Thermochromatium tepidum ATCC 43061: one gene and its partner. The main gene of each other region encodes a partner of the protein of the gene in region 2 in a complex. Links are inferred from orthologs where the notes say so. Each region holds a gene or a part of one and is shown on either strand. Other genes may lie near its edges. The genes, in order: E6P07_RS12485 and E6P07_RS09135.

What was found.
Region 1: the proteins of E6P07_RS09135 (region 2) and E6P07_RS12485 are in contact, whole or in part, in a crystal structure (PDB 1JZD), measured with the Escherichia coli proteins. The link is inferred for Thermochromatium tepidum ATCC 43061 from one-to-one orthologs.

Annotation. Positions count from the first base shown.
Region 1 is NZ_CP039268.1:2,689,056-2,699,068, reverse strand. The notes cover bases 4,916-7,862. They hold E6P07_RS12485 (DsbC family protein), read left to right. Parts: upstream 4,916-5,989; coding sequence 5,990-6,736; downstream 6,737-7,862. Other genes in these bases: E6P07_RS12475 (queuosine precursor transporter), read left to right, coding at 7,554-7,862; E6P07_RS12480 (PP2C family protein-serine/threonine phosphatase), read left to right, coding at 6,764-7,546; E6P07_RS12490 (YajQ family cyclic di-GMP-binding protein), read left to right, coding at 5,495-5,977; xerD (site-specific tyrosine recombinase XerD), read left to right, coding at 4,916-5,385. Also shown: E6P07_RS12530 (glycosyltransferase), read left to right, coding at 1-93; E6P07_RS12525 (ChaN family lipoprotein), read left to right, coding at 122-1,270; E6P07_RS14245 (zinc ribbon domain-containing protein), read left to right, coding at 2,576-2,779; E6P07_RS12510 (U32 family peptidase C-terminal domain-containing protein), read left to right, coding at 2,889-3,359; E6P07_RS12505 (YcgN family cysteine cluster protein), read right to left, coding at 3,377-3,811; E6P07_RS12500 (methylated-DNA--[protein]-cysteine S-methyltransferase), read left to right, coding at 3,929-4,510; more of xerD, read left to right, coding at 4,492-4,915; more of E6P07_RS12475, read left to right, coding at 7,863-8,327; E6P07_RS12470 (hypothetical protein), read left to right, coding at 8,420-8,662; E6P07_RS12465 (glycosyltransferase), read right to left, coding at 8,638-9,822; E6P07_RS12460 (hypothetical protein), read left to right, coding at 9,908-10,013. UniProt on the Escherichia coli protein: Acts as a disulfide isomerase, interacting with incorrectly folded proteins to correct non-native disulfide bonds.
Region 2 is NZ_CP039268.1:1,987,391-1,997,515, forward strand. What follows is about bases 3,424-6,482. They hold E6P07_RS09135 (protein-disulfide reductase DsbD), read right to left. Parts: upstream 6,094-6,482; coding sequence 3,754-6,093; downstream 3,424-3,753. Other genes in these bases: E6P07_RS09130 (TlpA family protein disulfide reductase), read right to left, coding at 3,424-3,757; cutA (divalent-cation tolerance protein CutA), read right to left, coding at 6,090-6,428. In the rest of the region: E6P07_RS09105 (AAA family ATPase), read right to left, coding at 1-97; E6P07_RS09110 (sulfur globule family protein), read left to right, coding at 329-658; accC (acetyl-CoA carboxylase biotin carboxylase subunit), read right to left, coding at 758-2,098; accB (acetyl-CoA carboxylase biotin carboxyl carrier protein), read right to left, coding at 2,119-2,589; aroQ (type II 3-dehydroquinate dehydratase), read right to left, coding at 2,594-3,055; more of E6P07_RS09130, read right to left, coding at 3,173-3,423; E6P07_RS09145 (FxsA family protein), read left to right, coding at 6,580-7,002; E6P07_RS09150 (J domain-containing protein), read left to right, coding at 7,028-8,548; E6P07_RS09155 (hypothetical protein), read right to left, coding at 8,570-8,896; E6P07_RS09160 (thymidylate synthase), read right to left, coding at 9,112-9,951; gpmI (2,3-bisphosphoglycerate-independent phosphoglycerate mutase), read right to left, coding at 9,957-10,125. UniProt on the Escherichia coli protein: Required to facilitate the formation of correct disulfide bonds in some periplasmic proteins and for the assembly of the periplasmic c-type cytochromes.

The DNA of each region.
Region 1 (10,013 bases), 700 kb from region 2 along the record:
GCGTCCGAATTGCGCGCCGCCGTGGCCGAGTACGAATGGATGCGCAGCGCACGGGCCTATCTGGAGGCGCTGGATAGATCGGCGTCGGTCTGAATCCTGTTACATCCCAAAGGGGTAGCGCATGTTGCATCGAATCCATGACAGACTGACGTGGGCGTTCATCCTCGTGATGGCGGGCAACCTGACCCTGGCCGGTGAGTTGCCCATGTCGTCACTCCAGGGCAACCCGACACGGGTGCTGGAGAGCGCGCATCTGACCGACATGGATGCGCTGATCGAGCGTCTGGACGACAAACGCGTGATCTTCGTCGGCGAGCAGCACGACCGCTACGCCGATCATCTCAACCAGGCGGCCATCATCGAAGGTCTGCTGGCGCGTGGTCGCTCGGTGGCGATCGGGATGGAGATGTTCCAGCAGCCCTATCAGCCGGCGCTCGACGCCTATGTCGTCGGTGAGATCGACGAGGCCGAGCTGCTGCGTCGCACCCAGTATTTCGACCGCTGGCGCTTCGACTACCGGCTCTATCGTCCCATCCTGCGTCTGGCGCGTGCCCATCGGGTCCCGCTGATTGCGCTCAATCTCGAATCCGAGCTCACACGCCGGGTCGGCGACGGCGGCATCGCAAGCCTGAGCGAGTCCGAGCGCGCGCGTCTGCCCGAAATCGATCGTTCGGACCTGGATTACCGCCTCCGGCTGAAAGCCGTCTTCGATCGCCATCCACCCGAGCAGCGGCGCGACTTCGAGCATTTCCTAGAGGTCCAGCTCCTCTGGGACGAGGGCATGGCCGAGCGTGCCGCGCGCTACCTGGCCGAGCACCCCGAACGCACGCTGGTCGTGATCAGCGGCGACGGCCACATCGAATACGGTCAGGGTATCCCCAAGCGGCTCGCCCGCCGCCTGCCGGTCCCTATGGCCACGCTGCTCGATGGCCAGGGGCGCACACCGGATCCGCGTGTCGCCGACTTCTTCCTCTATCCGGATCCGGTCGAACTGCCGCCCACGGGCAAACTCGGCATACTGCTCGGCCAGCCGGCGCCCGAGGGCGGGATGGTGATCGATGGCTTTGCCGAAGACAGCGGCGCGCAAACGGCGGGTCTGCAAACCGGCGATCGCCTCGTCCGGGTCGGTGGACAGCCGATCGCAAGCTATGCGGACATCCGTCTCGCCCTGCTTGATGCCGCACCTGGTACCAAGACCGAGGTCGAGGTGCTGCGTCCGCGCCGCTTTGGTGGTGATGAACGGCTGAGGGTCGAGGTGGAATTACGCTGATATTATTATCCGGCCCTATTAACCAGGCCCTTAAAAATAGACTGGTCATGATTAGGATATCAGGGCAGCCTGAGCAAGCCCTTCTCCCGCCGGAGGGAGACGGATGGGGATGAGGGCTCCTCCCGTAGGAGCGGCTTTAGCCGCGATGGGGGCGGTGGTTGAGGCAGGGATGGGTGCGACGATCGCGCCTTACGGCGCCCCTAAAAAACCCGCCGACCCGCTTTGCCGAGATCTACCTCCATACAGGGCCAGGGCTTGAAAGCGTCCTATCGTTCACGGACCGCTCGAGGCGTGTGGCAGCCTTTTGGCCCGAGGGTCTTGATGGGCCACCTTCAATAGTCTTCGTAGCGTACTGCGGACATGGCCGTGATGACGGCCATCTCGCACCACACCACAGGCCAAGCACCAACTTGACTCCGACTCCCCGAAAGACCCCCGAACTCCTGTCCCCAGCCGGAACACTCCGCAATCTGAGTTATGCGCTCGCCTATGGAGCCGATGCCGTCTATGCCGGCGTGCCACGCTACAGTCTGCGCGTGCGCAACAACGACTTCGATCTGGCCAATCTGGCCACTGGGATCGAGCGGGCCCACCAACAGGGCAAACGACTCTATCTGGCCGCCAATCTCATGCCGCACGGGGCCAAGCTCAAGACCTTCATCGACGACCTGCGGCCCATCGTCGAACTGGAGCTAGACGGGCTGATCATGGCCGATCCGGGCCTGATCCTGCTCGCACGCGAGCACTGGCCCGATCTGCCGATCCATCTCTCGGTGCAGGCCAACACGGTCAACGCCGCCGCCGTGCGCTTCTGGCAGCGGCAGGGGCTCAAGCGTGTCATCCTCTCGCGTGAGCTATCCCTGGCAGAGATCGCCGAGATCCGGGACGCCTGTCCCGACATGGAACTCGAAGTCTTCGTCCATGGCGCGCTTTGCATCGCCTATTCAGGGCGCTGTCTGCTCTCGGGGTATTTCAATCATCGCGACGCCAACCAGGGTGCCTGCACCAACGCCTGCCGCTGGGAGTATCGTCTGGGTAAGGCGGATGTCGGGGCCAAGACCGCGCCGGCACAGCGTCATCCGGCCGCCGAGTCGGTCTATCTGCTGGAAGAGTCCAAACGCCCCGGCGATTACATGCCGATCTTCGAGGACGAGCACGGCACCTATATCCTCAATTCACGCGATCTGTGCGCCATCGAGCATGTCGAGCGCTTGGTGGCCATGGGGATCGACTGTCTCAAGATCGAGGGGCTCGACCAGTTTCGTTAATAGTTGAACTTTTTTGCGAGAATGTTGTAATATCTGCATGTCCGCAAGATGGTCATGCCTCCAAGAGGCCGCCGAGTTCTTAGGGGTGTGTCCTCAGACGCTGTCGGTGCGTGAGTGGACGTGTCCGGATTGCGGAAGTATCCACGACCGCGATGTGAACGCGGCGATCAATCTGAAAAAGTGGCCGAGAGTTCGGTTGGCGGCTGCCAGCCCTTTCAGCGACAAGCTGATTGCTCGGTGACAGCCTGTGGAGAGGTGGGCTCTGGCCTTGGGCACGCTCAAGGCGAAACCGGCCTCTGCGAAGCAGGAAGTCAGCTTTGTTCCTGTGTGAACAGGAATGAGTAAGTCTGATGGAACGGCGCACCAAGTCGCACTACTATGTCGCACGCGCCACTCAGGCCTATCGCGCTGCCATCGACGATGCCCTGGCCGGTCGCCCCTTCAGGCCCGAACTCAAGCGCGATCTAGAGGGACTGGCCAATCGCGGCTATACCGAGGGCTTTTATCGTCGCCATGCCCCGGACGAGACCCAGAACTATGGCGATGGCACCTCGCGCCATCAGCGCCGGATCTTCATCGGCGACCTGAGGGATGCCGCGCCGGGCTGGGTTGAGGTCGAGGTCAGGAACCGATTCGCGCTCGGTGATACCCTGGAGCTGATGACACCGAACGGGAAGCGGATCTTCCGGCTGGAGCAGCTCACGACCCCGAGCGGCGAGCCGCTGGAGGTCGCGCCCGGCTCAGGCTGGCGGGTGCGTATTCCAGTGCCTGAACCCGTCGGCGAGATGGCCCTGCTGACGCGCGTCCTGGAGTCGGGTTGAAGCGCGCGACTATAAGGCTAACGAATCCAGTCGATGAGGTTCATGAGTGGATCCTCGCCCGTCTCAGGTCCGATGACCCGCCCACGTACGCTCTGACCGGCCTCCAGGACCGAGTCCGGATCGCCGCTGATGAGCGGATGCCAGCTCGGCAGCGGTTTGCCCTCGGCCAGGAGCCGATAGGCGCAGGTCTCCGGCAGCCAGTTGGGCCAGACCAGCACCTGGGGGACGAGGGTCACGCAATCGGGCATGTACCGGGCGCGCTCGGCGTAGCGACGGCAGCGGCAGGTCTCCAGATCGAGCAGGGCGCAGGCCACGCGCGAGTAGACGATGTTGCCGGTCTCCTCGTCTTCGAACTTCTCCAGACAGCACTTACCGCAGCCGTCGCAGAGCGACTCCCATTGCTCGGCGGTCAGTTCGTTCAGGGGCGTGGTTTCCCAAAAGCGTTCGTTCATCGGGCGATGTCTCGTGTTTGGTATGGCGGCCATGGATCATGGCCAGTGAGACTGGATCGGGACACCGATTCTGAGGCCAGTATACCCGTCCGTCGACCCTATTACCGATGATCCCTGATGCCGAGCGCCATCGACGCGCGGGAGAGCGAGATGACATCCGACGATGCCCAATGTCTGATCGAGACGCCGCTGGGTTGGTTGGGTCTGCATTGGCGGGGCGATGTCCTGACCGGCATCGATCTGGACCCGCCACCAACCCATCACCCACCACCCTCAGGATGTGAGCCGCCACCCTCGATCACGCGCCGACTCGAGGCCTATTTCAGCGCGCCCGACACCCCCTTTGATCTGCCGCTGGAATTGAACGGAACCCGGTTTCAGCAACGGGTGTGGGCGCTGTTGCGCACCATTCCCGTCGGCCAGACATGCACCTATGGCGAGATCGCCCGCGAACTCGGCAGTGCGGCGCGCGCCGTCGGGCAGGCCTGTCGCGCCAATCCCTGTCCCATCGTGGTGCCCTGTCATCGGGTCGTCGGTCGGCATGGGCTAGGCGGCTTCGCCGGAGACCGGACGGGCCGGCGGCTTGCCATCAAGCGCTGGCTGCTGGAACACGAGGGCGTTTTACGGTATTCAACGCCGACCGACAGCACGCTCGGGCCGACGCCCGCCCTGAAGACCGGATGGACGACCGAACACTGATCGAAGGTTTCGCCGACGCGCTCTGGCTGGAGCGCGGCCTAAGCCAGAACACGCTCGCGGCCTATCAATCCGATCTGCGTGCCTTTGCCCAGTGGCTGAGTGAGGAGCGCGGACGTGCACTGCTCGAGGCCGAGCGCGCCGATCTGCTCGACTATCTGACCCGGCTCGCCCAGCAGGGCCGCAACCCGCGATCCAGTGCCCGTCTGCTTTCCTGTCTGCGCCAGTTCTATCAGTATCTGCGCCGGCGCGGCCTGATCGAGGCCGATCCCAGTGCCCGTGTCGAGGCACCCAAACTCGGGCGCCCCTTGCCCAAGAGTCTGAGTGAGGCCGAGGTCGAGGCCCTGCTCAACGCACCGGACACCGAAGACGCACGCGGCCATCGCGACCGCACCATGCTGGAGGTGCTCTACGCCAGCGGTCTGCGCGTGAGCGAACTGGTCAACCTCACCCCTGGTCAGGTGAATCTGACCCAGGGCGTGGTGCGCATCCTCGGTAAGGGTGGCAAGGAACGCCTGGTCCCGCTCGGTGAGGACGCCTGCGACTGGTTGCGCGACTATACGCGCGGTCCGCGGCTCGACATCCTCGGCGGACGGGTCAGCGACTTCCTGTTTCCGACCCGCCGTAGCGACTGCATGACCCGCCAAGCCTTCTGGCAGCTCATCAAGCGCTATGCCATCCAGGCCGGGATCCGCAAGCCGCTCTCGCCCCATACCCTGCGCCACGCCTTCGCCACCCATCTGCTCAATCATGGCGCAGATCTGCGCGTGGTGCAGATGCTGCTTGGTCATAGCGATCTCTCGACCACCCAGATCTATACCCATGTGGCGCGCGAACGGCTCAAACAGCTCCATGCTCGCCATCACCCCCGTGGCTGACGGCTGAAGACCAAAAGCACCCCAATCCCAGGACACCACAACCCCTCCGAATGGGTTAACATTCAAGTCATCCGTCACTTTACACCGCCCTACCGAGGGTGTACCGGTCATGCCTTCCTTCGATGTCGTCTCCGAGATCGATCTGCAAGAGGTGCGCAACGCGGTCGATCAGTCCAATCGCGAGATCGGTACCCGCTTCGATTTTAAGGGTGTCAAAGCCAGTTTCGATCTGAGCGACGACAGGATCCTGCTCAATGGCGAGCAGGAGTTCCACCTCCAGCAGATGATGGATATCCTGCGCCAGAAGCTGGTCAAACGCGGAATCGACCTGGCGAGCCTTGATCCCGGCGAACCCGTGACCAATCTGAGCCGTGCACGTCAGGAGATCCGGCTCAAGCAGGGCGTCGACTCAGACACCGCCAAGGCACTGGTCAAGGCCGTCAAGGCGAGCAAGATCAAGGTGCAGGTCCAGATCCAGGGCGATCAGCTCCGCGTCACCGGCAAGAAGCGCGACGATCTCCAGGAGGTCATCGCGCTCCTGCGTGGCGGTGACTGGGGTCTACCGTTACAGTTCAACAACTTCCGCGATTAGGGTTCCGAGATCATGAACAGATTCATCCAACGCCTTTTGATGGCCGCTGCGCTCGCCTGCTCGACCAGCAGCCTGACCCTCGCTGCACCTGATCAGGCCGAGCACAAGATCCGCGCGGCGCTCAAAGAGGTTGCACCCGACCTCAAGATCACCAGCATCCAGCCTGCGCCGATCCAAGGACTCTACGAGGTCATGGCCGGCCCCAATCTGATGTACATCACCGCCGATGGTCGTCACTTTATCAGCGGCCCAATCGTCGATCTCAAGACGCGCGAGGATCTCACCGAACCGCGTTTGGCCCAGGCGCGCAAACAACTCGTCGATGCCGTTGGCGAGGACGCCATGGTGATCTTTGGTGACAAGGGCGCCAAGCACACCGTCACCGTCTTCACCGACATCGAGTGCGGCTACTGTCGCAAGCTGCACAGCCAGATCGCCGACTACGAGAAGGAAGGCATCCGGGTGCGTTATCTGTTCTTCCCGCGCGCCGGCAAGGGCAGCGAGTCGTTCGACGAGGCCGTCTCGGTGTGGTGCGCCGGTGACGAAGAGGCCCGTCGCACGGCCTTGACCAAGGCCAAGGCCGGTGAGTCGATTCCCTCCAAGACCTGTGACAACCCGGTCGACGAGCACATGGCGCTCGCCGCCGACTTCGGTCTGCGCGGCACCCCAGCGATCATCACGGATCGTGGCGAGCTGATCCCCGGCTATGTCGAGCCCAAGCGCCTGGCCGCCAAGCTCAATGGTCAGCCGAGCGACTGAGCGCCTGTCCGCCACGAGCACGCCATGATGGACATCGAGCCTGTCAGTGCCTTCGCACTCGACTTTTCCTGGCGCACCGATCAGGGGCGGGTGCGCCAGCGCAACGAAGACGCCGTGATCGTGCGTCCAGAGTTTGGTCTGGTCGTGGTCGCCGATGGTGTCGGCGGGGCCACGGCCGGTCATGTCGCCAGCCGACTGGCCACTGAGACCATCGCCAATCGCTTCAACAGGCGTGTCGGCGTCAGCGCTACTGCCGAGAAGGCGCGACTCTATCTCCAGGCCGCCGTCGAGGAGGCCAATATCGCCATCCTGCGCCACGCCGAGGAGAACCACGCCTGCGTCGGCATGGGGACGACCGTGGTCGTGGGCGCGGTTGGCCTGGACTGGCTGGCCTTTGCCTATGTCGGCGACTCGCGTCTCTACCGGTTGCGTAATGATGAACTGATCCAGCTCTCGCGCGACCACTCCTTTATCCAAGAGGTCGTCGATCAGGGGTTTTTCAGCTCGCGCGAGGATGCCCGACGCTACGGGATCGGCGAAAACATCCTGACCCGCGCCCTGGGGACGGCGCCAAGTGTGGCGGTTTCGTCCGATGTGATCGCGATCGACAGCGGTGATCTCTTTCTGTTCTGCACCGATGGGCTGAGTGGTCTGGTTCCGGATGACTGGCTGATGCAGATTCTGAGCTCGATCGGGGACGAAACCCTTGAGTCGGCGGCCGATGCCTTGGTGCGGTTGGCCAATGAGCGCGGCGGGACCGACAACATCACGCTCGCCCTGTTGCGCATCGGGGCGCGTCTGGCGGTTTGAGGGCCGGATGTTCGACCGCTCGACCAAGCTGTTCATCGTCCTCGGTGGTTTCTTCGTCTGCAACGCCCTGATCGCCGAGTTCCTGGGTGTGAAGATCTTCGCCCTTGAACCGACCCTGGGACTGGCGCCATTCGGTTGGAACCTCTTCGGTCAATCTGGCTCACTGAGCTTCACCGCCGGTGTGCTGCTCTGGCCGGTGGTGTTCATCATGACCGACATCATCAACGAATACTACGGACGGCGTGGGGTGAAGCTGCTTTCTTATCTCACGGTCGGGCTTATCCTCTATGCCTTCGGTTTTGCCTATCTATCGATCGGGCTGGCGCCTGCCGACTGGTGGATTGGGATCCAGTCCGGGCAGGGCGTGCCGGACATGCAGGCGGCCTTCAGTGCCATCTTTGGCCAAAGCCTGTGGATCATCATCGGCTCGGTGGTCGCCTTCCTGATCGGTCAGATCGTCGATGTAGCCGTCTTCCATCGCATCCGGCGTTTTACGGGGGAACGCTCTCTCTGGGCGCGCGCAACGGGATCGACGCTCATCTCGCAGTTCATCGACAGCTTTGTGGTGCTCTATGTCGCCTTTGTGCTGGGGCCGCAGCAATGGTCGATGGGGCTGTTCCTCGCGGTGGGCACGGTGAACTATGTCTATAAGTTCATCATTGCCATCGCACTCACACCCCTGATCTATCTCGGGCACGCCCTGATCGATCGCTATCTGGGCGATGAGGTCTCTCGGCTGCTTCGTGAGCGCGCAATGGTCGATCAGGTGAGCGGACCCTGAGACGGCTCGCGCATCGGTACGCGATCCCAGCACCCTCGGTCCGTCTAGACTAATCTTTAATCAAGACCATGATGTGTGACGGAGGAACCGCAATGATCACCGGAATCGTCGGCCAAGCCGGTTGGATGGGGATGCAGCGCGGCCTGGATGGCTTGAGTCAGAATGCCAGTGAGATCGCGGGTGCTGGCGTCAGGCCACCGGAAGGCTCATCGGTGCGCGACATCAGCAAGCCGCTGATCGATCAGACCGAAAACCTGCGCCAGGTCGAGGCCTCGGCCAAGGTGATGCAGGCATCGACCGAGTCCTTTGATCATCTGATCGATGTCCTTGCCTGATCAATCACCCGCTCATAGAACCTCAGCAGACGGTCGGCCAGCAGCGGGGCCGACCAATCACGCGCATGCTCGACCGCCTCGCGCGCCAGACGCTGGCGCAGCGCGGGCTCCTTCAGCAGCCGCACTACCTTACTCGCAAAGTCTGCCTCGTCCTCCTCGGCGATGAGCGCGCCCTGTCCATCGCCCAGCACCTCTTTGGTGCCCATGACGGCGGTCGAGACCACGGGCACGCCAAGCGCCATGGCCTCCAACAGCACTAATCCCTGGGTCTCGGTCCGCGAGGCGAAGACGAAGGCCGCGCCGGCCCGATAGCAGTCCTCCAGACTGCCGTCACGATTGAGATACCCCAAGAAGCGCGTGTTGTCGGTCAGACCCAGGTGCGCGGCCAGTTGCTCCAGATCGCGCTGGGCCGGACCCTCACCGGCGATCACCAGCAGCACGTCCGGGACCTCGGTCTTGATCCTGACCAGTGCGCGTAGGATGAACTCGATGTTCTTCTCGAAGGCGAGCCGACTCACCAGCACCAGCACCGGGCGCTCGGGCGGGATGTCATAACACGCCCTGAAACGCTGCCCATCGCCTCGGCTGAACTGATCCAAATCGATCCCGGTCGGGATGACCTCGGCCGGGGTTTGGATACCATAGTCCCGGAGTACATCGAGCATGGCCTGCGAGGGCACCACGAGTGCATCGACGCCATTGCATTGATTGGTCGAAAAATGACGCGCCGCGCCACGCATCCAGCGCGCCGGAACCCAAGGGACATAGTGATGCAGGTATTGTTCGAAAAAGGTGTGATAGCTCTCGACCACGGGCAACCCAAGCCGTTTAGCCAGCGCGAGTCCTGAATAGTGGGCAATGAAAGGCGTGTGGATGTGGATCAAATCGAATCCGCGTCCCCTGAGTGTGTCCGTCAGACGGCGAATCTTGAACGGCTGGAGGATGCGATCCTCGGGGTCGATCGGCAAATAGCGCGATGGGATACGGATGATCTCGAAGGATGCGTCGGCGCCTGCATAATACTCACGTGAGCCATAGTCGGGCGCGATCAAGGTAACCTCGTGCCCCTTGGCGCTGAGTTCACGCGCAAAGGTCTGGATCGAGGTCGAAACGCCGGTCACACGGGGGAAATAGACATCAGAGATCTTCAAGACGCGCATGGCTCATTGCTCGAAACCGAAAAATCCGGCGATCATACCCGATAAATCGCTGTCATCGCGGCCAACCTTTTTCAGGAACCTTGCCATGGTTGATCATTATTCTCTTGTTCGGCTGACGTGCGCGGCCGGTCTGGCTCTGAGCGCGCCCTTGCCGGTCCATGCGGCCGAGCCAACCGTCGCACCCGCGCTCT
Region 2 (10,125 bases):
GCCCGAGGACGGCACGTGCGATCTGATCGCGCAGTGCCGCGAAACGCCGGGCCAGAGCGGCTTGGCCATTCGTCCGGGCGTCCGCGCCCTTGTTCAAGTCCCCCTTGTTCGAGTCCAGGTTGGGGCTTTGTTCCAAGGCTCGCCTCCTCATAGATCTCACACGCCTGCGACCCCCGGCCAGCGGCTATGGATGGCCGATCGGGACATTAGATTTGCAGGTTTTATCGAGCGACGCGGTTAAAACTTTTTAAGGTCGATGAATTGTGGATGACACGCCCGCCCCCTATCCTGGTTCGGCCATCCCAGCTCCACAACAGAGGACGACACCATGATCCGATCCAATCGGATCGCCGCTTGCGCCATCGCCGCGCTCTTTGCCGGCGCATCCTTCACCACACGTGCCTGGTGGGGCGGCCCTGGCGATGGCAACGGCCTCTGGGACAACAGAGGCGACATGTTCGGCGATGGCTATGGCGACTTCAACATGAATATGAGCGGCGGCGGACGCGGTTATGGCCGTGCCTACAATCGCGGCTATGGCTATGGCGTTCCCTACGGCGGCTATGGAATGCCCTATGGCGCGGTTCCGCCCCAGATGCCCGCTGCTCCTGCCCAACGACAAGCGACCCCAAGCCGTGAGATCTGGCCCTCCCAGTGAGCGGTCTGGCCGCGAGCGATCGCGTCCACATTGAAAAGACGCCTCGGGCTCTTCCCGAGCCGAGGCGTTTGGCCTGCCGGAGACGATGCACCCTGGCGGCTAGAGGCCGAGCATCTTTTCCAGATAGTGGATGTTGGCGCCGCCGGCCAGGAAGCCACCATCGCGCATGATCGAGCGATGGAGCTTGATATTGGTGTTGATGCCCTCGATGACCGTCTCGCGCAGGGCATTGCACATGCGCGCGATCGCCGCTTCGCGATCCTCACCATGGGCGATGAGCTTGCCGATCATCGAATCATAGTGACAGGGCACGGTATAGCCTGAGTAGATATGGGTATCGATCCGTACCCCAGGACCGCCCGGGGCATGGAAATCGGTGATCTTGCCCGGACTGGGCAAGAAGGTGTCTGGGTGCTCGGCGTTGATGCGACACTCGATGGCATGTCCGCGCATCTGGATGTCTTCCTGCCGATAGCGCAGCGGCTCGCCGGCGGCAATCAGGATCTGCTCCTTGACGATATCCACCCCCGTGACCATCTCGGTGACCGGATGCTCGACCTGGACGCGGGTGTTCATCTCGATGAAATAGAACTGCCCGTTTTCATAGAGGAACTCGAACGTCCCCGCCCCGCGGTAGCCGATCGAACGACAGGCCGCGGCGCAGCGCTCGCCGATCGCACGGCGCTGTTCCTCGGTGATCCCGGGCGCGGGCGCCTCTTCCACCACCTTCTGATGCCGCCGCTGCATCGAGCAGTCGCGCTCGCCGAGATGGATGGCATTGCCCATCTGGTCGGCCAGGACCTGGAACTCGATATGACGCGGGTTTTCCAGATATTTCTCTAGATAGACCGTATCGTTATTGAAGGCCGCCGCCGCCTCGGCCTGGGTGAGGGCGATCGCGTTGAGCAGGGTCGCCTCCGAGTGCACCACGCGCATCCCGCGCCCACCACCGCCTCCGGACGACTTGATCATGACCGGATAGCCGATCTCGCGCGCGATCTCGAGTGTCCGCTTTTTGTTGTCGTCGATCGGACCGTCGGAGCCGGGCACGCAGGGCACGCCAGCGGCCTTCATGGCCGCGATGGCCGAGACCTTATCGCCCATGAGCCGAATGGTCTCGGGACGCGGGCCAATGAAGATGAAGCCCGACTTCTCGACCCGCTCGGCGAAGTCGGCGTTTTCCGACAGAAAGCCATAGCCGGGATGGATGGCCACCGTGTCCGTGACCTCGGCGGCGCTGATGATGGCCGGGATATTGAGATAACTCTGGAGCGCTGGGGCCGGGCCGATGCAGACCGACTCATCGGCCAGCAGCACATGCTTGAGATCGCGATCGGGCTCGGAGTGGACGGCGACCGTCTTGATGCCGAGCTCACGACAGGCACGCAGGATGCGCAGCGCGATCTCACCCCGGTTGGCGATCAGAACCTTCTCGATCATGGCGGGCATGATGGCAGACCTCAGTCGATCAGGAACAGCGGCTGGTTGTACTCCACCGGCTGTCCGTTCTCGACCAGGATGCGCCTGACCGTCCCTGCGTACTCGCTCTCGATCTGGTTGAGGATCTTCATCGCCTCGATGATGCAGAGCGTATCGCCCGGCTTGACCGTCTGCCCCTCCTCGACGAAGGGTTTGGACGTCGGCGAGGGCGCGCGATAGAAGGTCCCGACCATGGGTGAACGCACCAGGTGACCAGTGGTTTGGTCCTCGTCCTCGTCATCTACCGACTGGGCGGTCGGTGTGGCGACCGGCGGCGGGGCGGTGCCCACCGTGGGCATCGGCATCCCCGGGGGTAGGTAGAAGGGCATCGCCGTACCGCCGCTCGGTTGGCGGCTGATGCGCACCGATTCCTCGCCCTCGTGGATCTCGATCTCGGTGACATCGGATTGTCCCAACAGCTCGATCAGCTTCTTGACCTTGCGAATGTCCATGGTGTCAGTGGTTCTCGTTCGTTGGATCCTGGGCCAGTCGACCGAGCGCGGCGCTTAGCGCCAGCGCATACCCCTCGGCCCCGAGCCCGCAGATCACGCCCACCGCGATGTCGGAGAAATAGGAGTGGGTGCGGAAGGGCTCGCGGGCGTACACGTTCGACAGGTGTACCTCGATGAAGGGGATGGCCACGGCCAGCAGGGCATCGCGCAAGGCGACGCTGGTGTGGGTAAAGGCAGCCGGATTGATGAGGATGAACTGCACCCCATCGCGCCCAGCCTGATGGATGGTCTCGATCAGGACGTGCTCGGCGTTGCTCTGCACGAAGGTCAATTCATGGCCGGCTTCCCGGGCCATGGCCACAAGCCGGTGCTCGATGTCGGCCAGGGTGGCGCGCCCATAGTGACCGGGTTCGCGGGTGCCGAGCAGATTGAGATTGGGTCCGTTCAGGACCAGGATCGAGGCCATGGCGCCAATCGCTTGCAGACCAAAGAAGATAAGGAGACGCATCATTGCCATCCGGAGGAAATCGGCGGCAAATCATGCCAAATTGTGCGGATTTCGCAGGATCTTGTCCAGCAAGGATCAGGGTGTGCGTGAGACGTGCGGTCCATCCTTCACGAGCAGCGAGTCCAGGTAATGGGTCAGTTCCTCGGTGCTCAGTTCGCCGATCTGACTGTGGACACGCCGCCCATGCCGATCGAAGATCAGGGTGAAGGGCAGCACTTCGAGCCGGTTGCCGAGTCTCACCGAGAGTTCGAGCACCTCGGGCGTGGCGATCAGGAGCGGATAATTGACCGGGTGCGCGGCGACGAAGGCGCGCACCTCCTCGACCCGATCGACGGCGATGCCGACAAACTGTACGCCGGATTCGCGCAGCCGTTCCTGAGCCTCGACGAACCTCGGGATTTCGGACAAACAGGGCGGACACCAGGTGGCCCAGAAGTTGACCACCAGCACCTTGCCGGCCCAGGCACTGCTGGAGACCTGGCGTCCTTCAAGGTCTTGCAAACGCAAATCGGGCAGGGTGTCGAGCGACTCGTTTGGGCGCTCGGCCTGTCCGCCGCTGTTGGTGCCCTCGACATCGATCCAGTGCTGACCGACGATGGCCGCCCCGATACTGATACCAGCGGCAAGCACAGTGACCAGGATGACTTTCAAGGCTTTCATGGCGCAACCTGACGCAGATGACGGGCGAAGGGTTCGGCGGGTTTGAAGCCCACCAGACGAAAGTGGGTCAGTTCCCGACCCGCGCGATCGAAAAACAGGATCGCCGGAGGTCCAGGCAGACCGAAACGACCCTGGATCAGGGCGCGATCCTCGGCATCGTTGGCCGTGACGTCGGCCTGGAGCCGAACGAAGCGCCTCAGCTCGGCCATCACGGACGGATCGCTGAAGGTGTAACGCTCCATCTCTTGGCAGGAAACACACCAGTCGGCATAGAAGTCAAGCAGCACCGGTTGGCCGTCCGACCGCGCCTGAGCGAGCTCGCGCTCCAGGTCGGCCACGGATTTGATGCGTTTGAACCCGAGCTGCTCGACCCCGCCCCCAGGGATCAGCCCCCGCAGCGGCTGGAGCGTGTCGCGCCCGCCGGCCGCGGCGCCGATCAGCATGAGCGCGCCATAGATCAGCAGCACCAGACCTAGCCCCTTCCATAGCTTGAACCAGGCATTCGCGCCTGGCTGGAGCTGGTTGAGTGCGCCCATATAGACTGCCGAGCAGATCAGCAGCAGCGCCCAGAGCACCATCGCGAGCGCCGGCGGCAGGAGGCGTTCGAGCATCAGGATCGCCACACCCAGCAGCGCCACACCGAACACGGCCTTGACGGTATTCATCCAGGCCCCAGCGCGTGGTAGATAGCGACCGACCGAGGTGCCGATGAGGATCAGGGGCACACCCATGCCGAGACTGAGTGCAAACAACGCCAACCCGCCGAGCAGTGCATCCCCGGTGTGGCCGATGTAGATCAGCGCCCCGAACAGCGGCGGTGCCACGCAAGGCCCCACGATCAGGGCCGAGAGCAGACCCATGATGGCCACACCGATCAGGGTCCCGCCCTGCTGACGGTTGCTCAGCTCGGCAAGCTTGGATTGCAGGCTGGAAGGCAATTGCAGCTCGTAGAAACCGAACATCGACAGCGCCAGTCCCACGAACACCAGGGCAAAGGCGGTCAGGATCCAGGGATTCTGAAAGGCGGCCTGGAGATTGGCCCCCAATAGTCCGGCGAGCACGCCGACGAGGGTATAGGTCAGGGCCATCGCCAGCACATAGACCAGCGACAGCACGAACGCCTTGCGCGTGGTCAGCCCCGCGCCCTGGCCGGCGATGATGCCCGAGAGGATCGGGATCATCGGAAAGACGCAGGGCGTGAAGGCCAAGAGCAACCCGAAACCGAAGAAGACGGCGATGATCACCCACAGCCCCTCGCCGGCGAGCACGGCGGCGATTCGGTCCTGTTCGGAGACCGGCGGGCCGCTCCCGCCTGGGTCATTGACCGGCGCGGCCTGCACGATTGCCGCATCCTCCGCAACCGACTGGCTCGTCGTCATCGTCGCGGCATCGGCCAGCGTGGCCGGCGCTTCGGGCAGATTGAGCGTGATACGCCGGCTCTGCGGCGGATAGCAGATCCCGATCTCGGCACAACCCTGATATTTGACGATCAGGGTTGCTGTGATCGGCGCAGTCGTTACGCGCTGGAGCTGCACGGTCAGATCCAGTCGGCCCTGATGGATCTCGACATCGCCGATGGAGCCGTCGGGCAATACCGAATCATGCTTGAGCGTGCCCGCCGGACGTTCGATGGTACCGAGCGCGACATCCGGCGAATCGACGAGCGCGATCTCGATCAGATCGGCATAGAGATAGGTTCCGGGCGCGATGTCCCAGGTGAGCCGAACGCGATCGGGCGCCTCGACCTCGGCCTGCACGCGAAAGGCCTGCTCGACCTCGGGGATGTCCTCCGTGCCAGACAGACCGCGAGCCGGCGGCACTGAGGTCAGCAGATCGGCCAGACGACGCGGTTTGTCCCCGGTCGTCGCCGGGGCAGCGACGGGGAGTCTGGCTGCCGGCTCGGGCAACGCCAGCGTCAGTGTCTCACGATGCGGCGGGTAGCAGAATCCGGCGTCGGCGCACCCCTGTGAATCGATCCGCAACCTCAGACGATTGTCCGAGTCCGGTGCGCGCGTGATCGGTAGATCGACCACCAGGCGCCCACGGTAGATCTCGACCTCGCCGAAGAACTCGTCCTGTTTGATCTCGGCCTCGGGCAGGACCGCCGTGCCGAGCCTGATGCCAGGCGTCTCGGAGTCGAACCTGAGCTTGCTCTTGTAGAGATAGTAACCGTCCGCCGTATCCCAGACGACGCGCACCGCTTCCGGCCCGATCACCTCGGCGCTGACCGGAAACGCCTGCTCCTGGCTCAGGAAGTCATCGGCCAGGGCTTGAGTACCGTCCAAGGCCGCCACCAGCCACAGCCACGCCCCGGCCAAAAACCACGGTCGCTTCACGAGTCCTGCTCCACGGCGTTCACGCATTCGCTCACCCAATTCAGATAGTCGCTCGACCCCGAGACGATGGGGAGGGCGATGATCTCCGGTACCTCGTAGGGATGCAACAGGCGCAGCCGGTCAGTGAGCGGCTCGACACGCGCCTCGACGGTCTTGATCAGCAGCAGCACCTCCGAGTCACGCTGGATACATCCCTCCCAACGATAGATCGAGATCAGGCCAGGCAGCAGATTGACACAGGCAGCCAACCGCTCCTCGACCAGGGTCTCGGCCAGACCCAGGGCCGTGTCTCGGTCGGGACAGGTACAGAGGATCAAACGATGCGGCAACGACATAGACGGTAAACTCGATCTTGCTTGGACTGGATCTCGCCGACAGGTTAAGGTTTCGGCCAACCGTCGGAGTCGACGAACGACCGACTCTGACCGCGCCGACCGCGATAGATTCCATCTTCTGAAAGCCCAGTCATCCAACGGAGCCCCCATGGTGCCACTGCTGTTATTGCTCTTCATCGGCTTGCCGCTGACCGAGCTCTATGTCCTGATTCAGGTTGGCGCCAAGATCGGCGCCCTCTCGACCATCCTGCTCTCGATCCTGACCGCTGTCATCGGCGTCTGGCTGGTTCGCCATCAGGGCTTCGGTATCCTCATCCGGATGCGCGACCTGCTCGAGCGTGGCGCGGTGCCCGCCATCGAGCTACTGGATGGGGCGCTGGTCCTCGTCGCCGGACTCTGCCTGATCCTGCCCGGTTTCTTGACCGACAGTCTAGGCTTCCTGCTCCTGATCCCACCGCTACGCCACCGGCTGATCGAGCACTACATCCAGCTCCAGTCCATGCACCTGCAAGCGTCCGGTAAGGTCTGGACCGAGACCCGGGTGATCGAGGGCGAGTTCCGCCGCGACGACTGACACACCACACCCAACGTCCGAATCTATGCACCTGTCCTGGACGCACCAGATTGCCAAGGCACTCGTCAGTGGACGACCGACCCCAGCCCTGGAGCTCCATCTCGATGAGCTGCTCATCTGGCTGAGCAATCCGGACAATCCGCGCGTCGCCGAGCTGGAACGCGCCATCGAGCGGCGGCTGACGCGCGATCAGGCCAGCGCCAGCGCCTACCGCCTGCTCGACCAGCAGTTCTTCGCCGATGAGAACCCGCCCACACCCGCGAGTCTGGGGTTTGCGCCCGGTACCACCCTCACACAGGCCAAGCAGCGTTATCGTCGGCTGATGCAGGTCTATCACCCAGACCGACACCCTAAACGCGCTGCCTGGGCGACCCGTCGCACCGAGCAGATCAACCGTGCCTTCACCGCCTTCCAGCGTGGCGAGAGCGGCGCGGTGCGCCCCGGCAACCGGAAGGGACAGACGCGCCGAACGGCGGCCAGGCCATCCTACAGACGTCTACCGCCGACCTGGCTGCCGCCGGCGTTGAGAGACCGGATTGCGCCGGCCTGGATCTGGATCCATGATCGCTGGATCGGGCGTACGCCGATCCAACGGCGACTGTCGATCGCGGCGGCCATGGCCTGCGTTCTGATACTCACAGTCGCACTCTGGCCCGAGAAGCCACCCAGGCCGGTCCCCAGGATCGTCCATCATCCATCCGGGATCGAGCCGCCCACAAGGCTTGCAGATAGACCGACACCTAGGCCCAAACCCCAGCCGCCAGCGATCGCCACGACCGCGCCGACGCCCGAGGCGAAGGCGGCGCCGCAGCCGAGCATCATCCCGACGATGCGCGCGCCGGCTGATTCGCCCAGCGGGGCGCCCCAGCAAGACACCGCCCCACCCAACCTGGAGTTGGGCGGCACACCCGAGTCGGTAGACGGTAAGAGACAGATTCAGATCGCCCCGGCACCTCAGCCGGAGCCGCAAACGGTCGCCACCACGCCAGGGAATCTCGGGGCGTTGCCCCCACCTGCCACGACGCCCCCAGCCGAGACCTCCGCCGCGAGGCGTCCTGACCGCATGACCCCGCTCGCCCCCTGGGCCGACATCCCCCCAGCGGCCCCGCCCGCGCCGCCCACGCCCCCGACCCCGCCTCTGGCCCAGGGTCCGGTTTCCGCCGTCAGGTCCGGTGACACGGCACTTGCCGACGACTGCCGGAACGCCCCCGAGATCCTGACCCGATTCCAGCACGCCTATCAGGCCGGCGCGCTCGACCCGCTGATGGCGCTTTATAGTCCGCTGGCCAAGGAGAACGAGCTGGCAACCTGGTTCGCCATCCGTCAGACCTATGCCGAGTGGTTCCGCATCACCGCGTCCCGGCGCATCGATTTTGAGCAGATCCAGGTCCAGCCCATTGCCGACAGCCAGCGCTGTGCCCTCATGGCCGTGTTTCAGGTCAGCTATCTCGACCAAGAGTCGCGCTCGGTGACCCTGGCGGGGATCATCGAGCTGCTACTCGAACGCAAGGACTCAAACTGGCTCATCCTCAGGGCACGCTATTGAGCGCGAGGCGTCGGTCTGCCTTCAAGCATACTCATCGATCCCCAGGAAGGATTGCAGCCCTTCGCGTCGCTCCAACCGCTGGGCCGCCGCATAGGCCGCCAAGGCGCGTCGCACCTGGCCATCGCCGATCATCACCCTGACCGGCGCACTGTAGGGGCGTTGACGCAAAGAAGACATCTCGGCGGGTTCGACCCGGGTCACCGGGCGTGCGATCAGTGCATCGGCTTGGGTTCGGGCGACCTCTGGGTGGGCGATCGGGAGCGTCCGTTCCCAAGGTGACTCGGAAACGATGGCATGGGACAGCGAAACCGATGAACCGAGGATCCGCATCTGAAACAGATTTGACATCCTCCCTAGCCTGAAGGCCAGGGATCCCGAAGGCGCTTGACCCAGGCATCAACGCTGGATGATGCGTTGCGGCGGGCCCCTGGGCCGAGCGCCGAATGGCGACTCGTCCCAGGTGTGACTTCCGGCGTGCCCGCCGTCGTCCGCTTTGGGTCTCGGCGGCAGAAACATTATAGGGCGGCTGCGCCGTCCGCGCGCAGACAGGCGCAGATTCCGCCCTAAACCGCGATCGGGGCGCGGATCGCTGGATGCGGGTCATAACCCTGGATCTCGATGTCTTCAAAGTCATAATCAAACAGCGTCGGTGGACGCCGTTTAAGAATTAGGCGCGGCAGGGGTCGCGGTGTGCGTTCAAGCTGGGCGTAGACGATGTCTGGGGTCAGGTGGTTGAGATACAGATGCAGGTCGCCGAAGGTGTGGATGAACTCACCTGGTTCGAGATCGCATTGCTGGGCGATCAGATGGGTCAGCAGGGCATAGCTGGCGATGTTGAAGGGGACACCGAGGAACAGATCGGCACTGCGCTGATAGAGCTGGCAAGACAGTCGGCCCTCGGCAACCTGAAACTGAAACAGACAGTGACAGGGTGCAAGTGCCATGCGTCCAGCGCGCACATTATCTTGGGGACTGAGCTCTTCCCTTGGGAGGTCAGCCGGGTTCCAGGCCGTGACCACCAGACGACGTGAGTATGGCCGGGTCCGGATGGCGTCCACCAGCTCAGCAAGCTGGTCGATCAAGCGCCCGTCCGGCGTTGGCCAGGCACGCCACTGCGCCCCATAGATCGGGCCGAGCGCACCCGTCTCGGTCGCCCACTCGTCCCAGATATGGATCCCCTGAGCCTGTAACCAGTTGACGTTGGTATCACCAGACAGGAACCACAATAGCTCACCGGCCACGCCTTTGAAATAGAGACGCTTGGTCGTCAGCAACGGGAATCCCACCGTCAGGTCGAACCTCAACTGGCGCCCGAAGACCGATCGTGTGCCGACGCCGGTGCGGTCCAGCCGATCACGACCGTTGGTGATCACGTCGCGCAACAGATCCAGATAGACCTGCATCGCGATCAGACCGTCGCCGGGCCGAGCAGCAGCGAGCGCCCATCCATGACCTTGGGGATCGGAATCCCCATCAGATTGAGCACCGTGGGCGCGATGTCTTTGATCCCGCCGCCGATGGCCAACCGCCAGGGCACCTCATCGACGACCAGACAGGGCACCGGATAGAGGGTATGC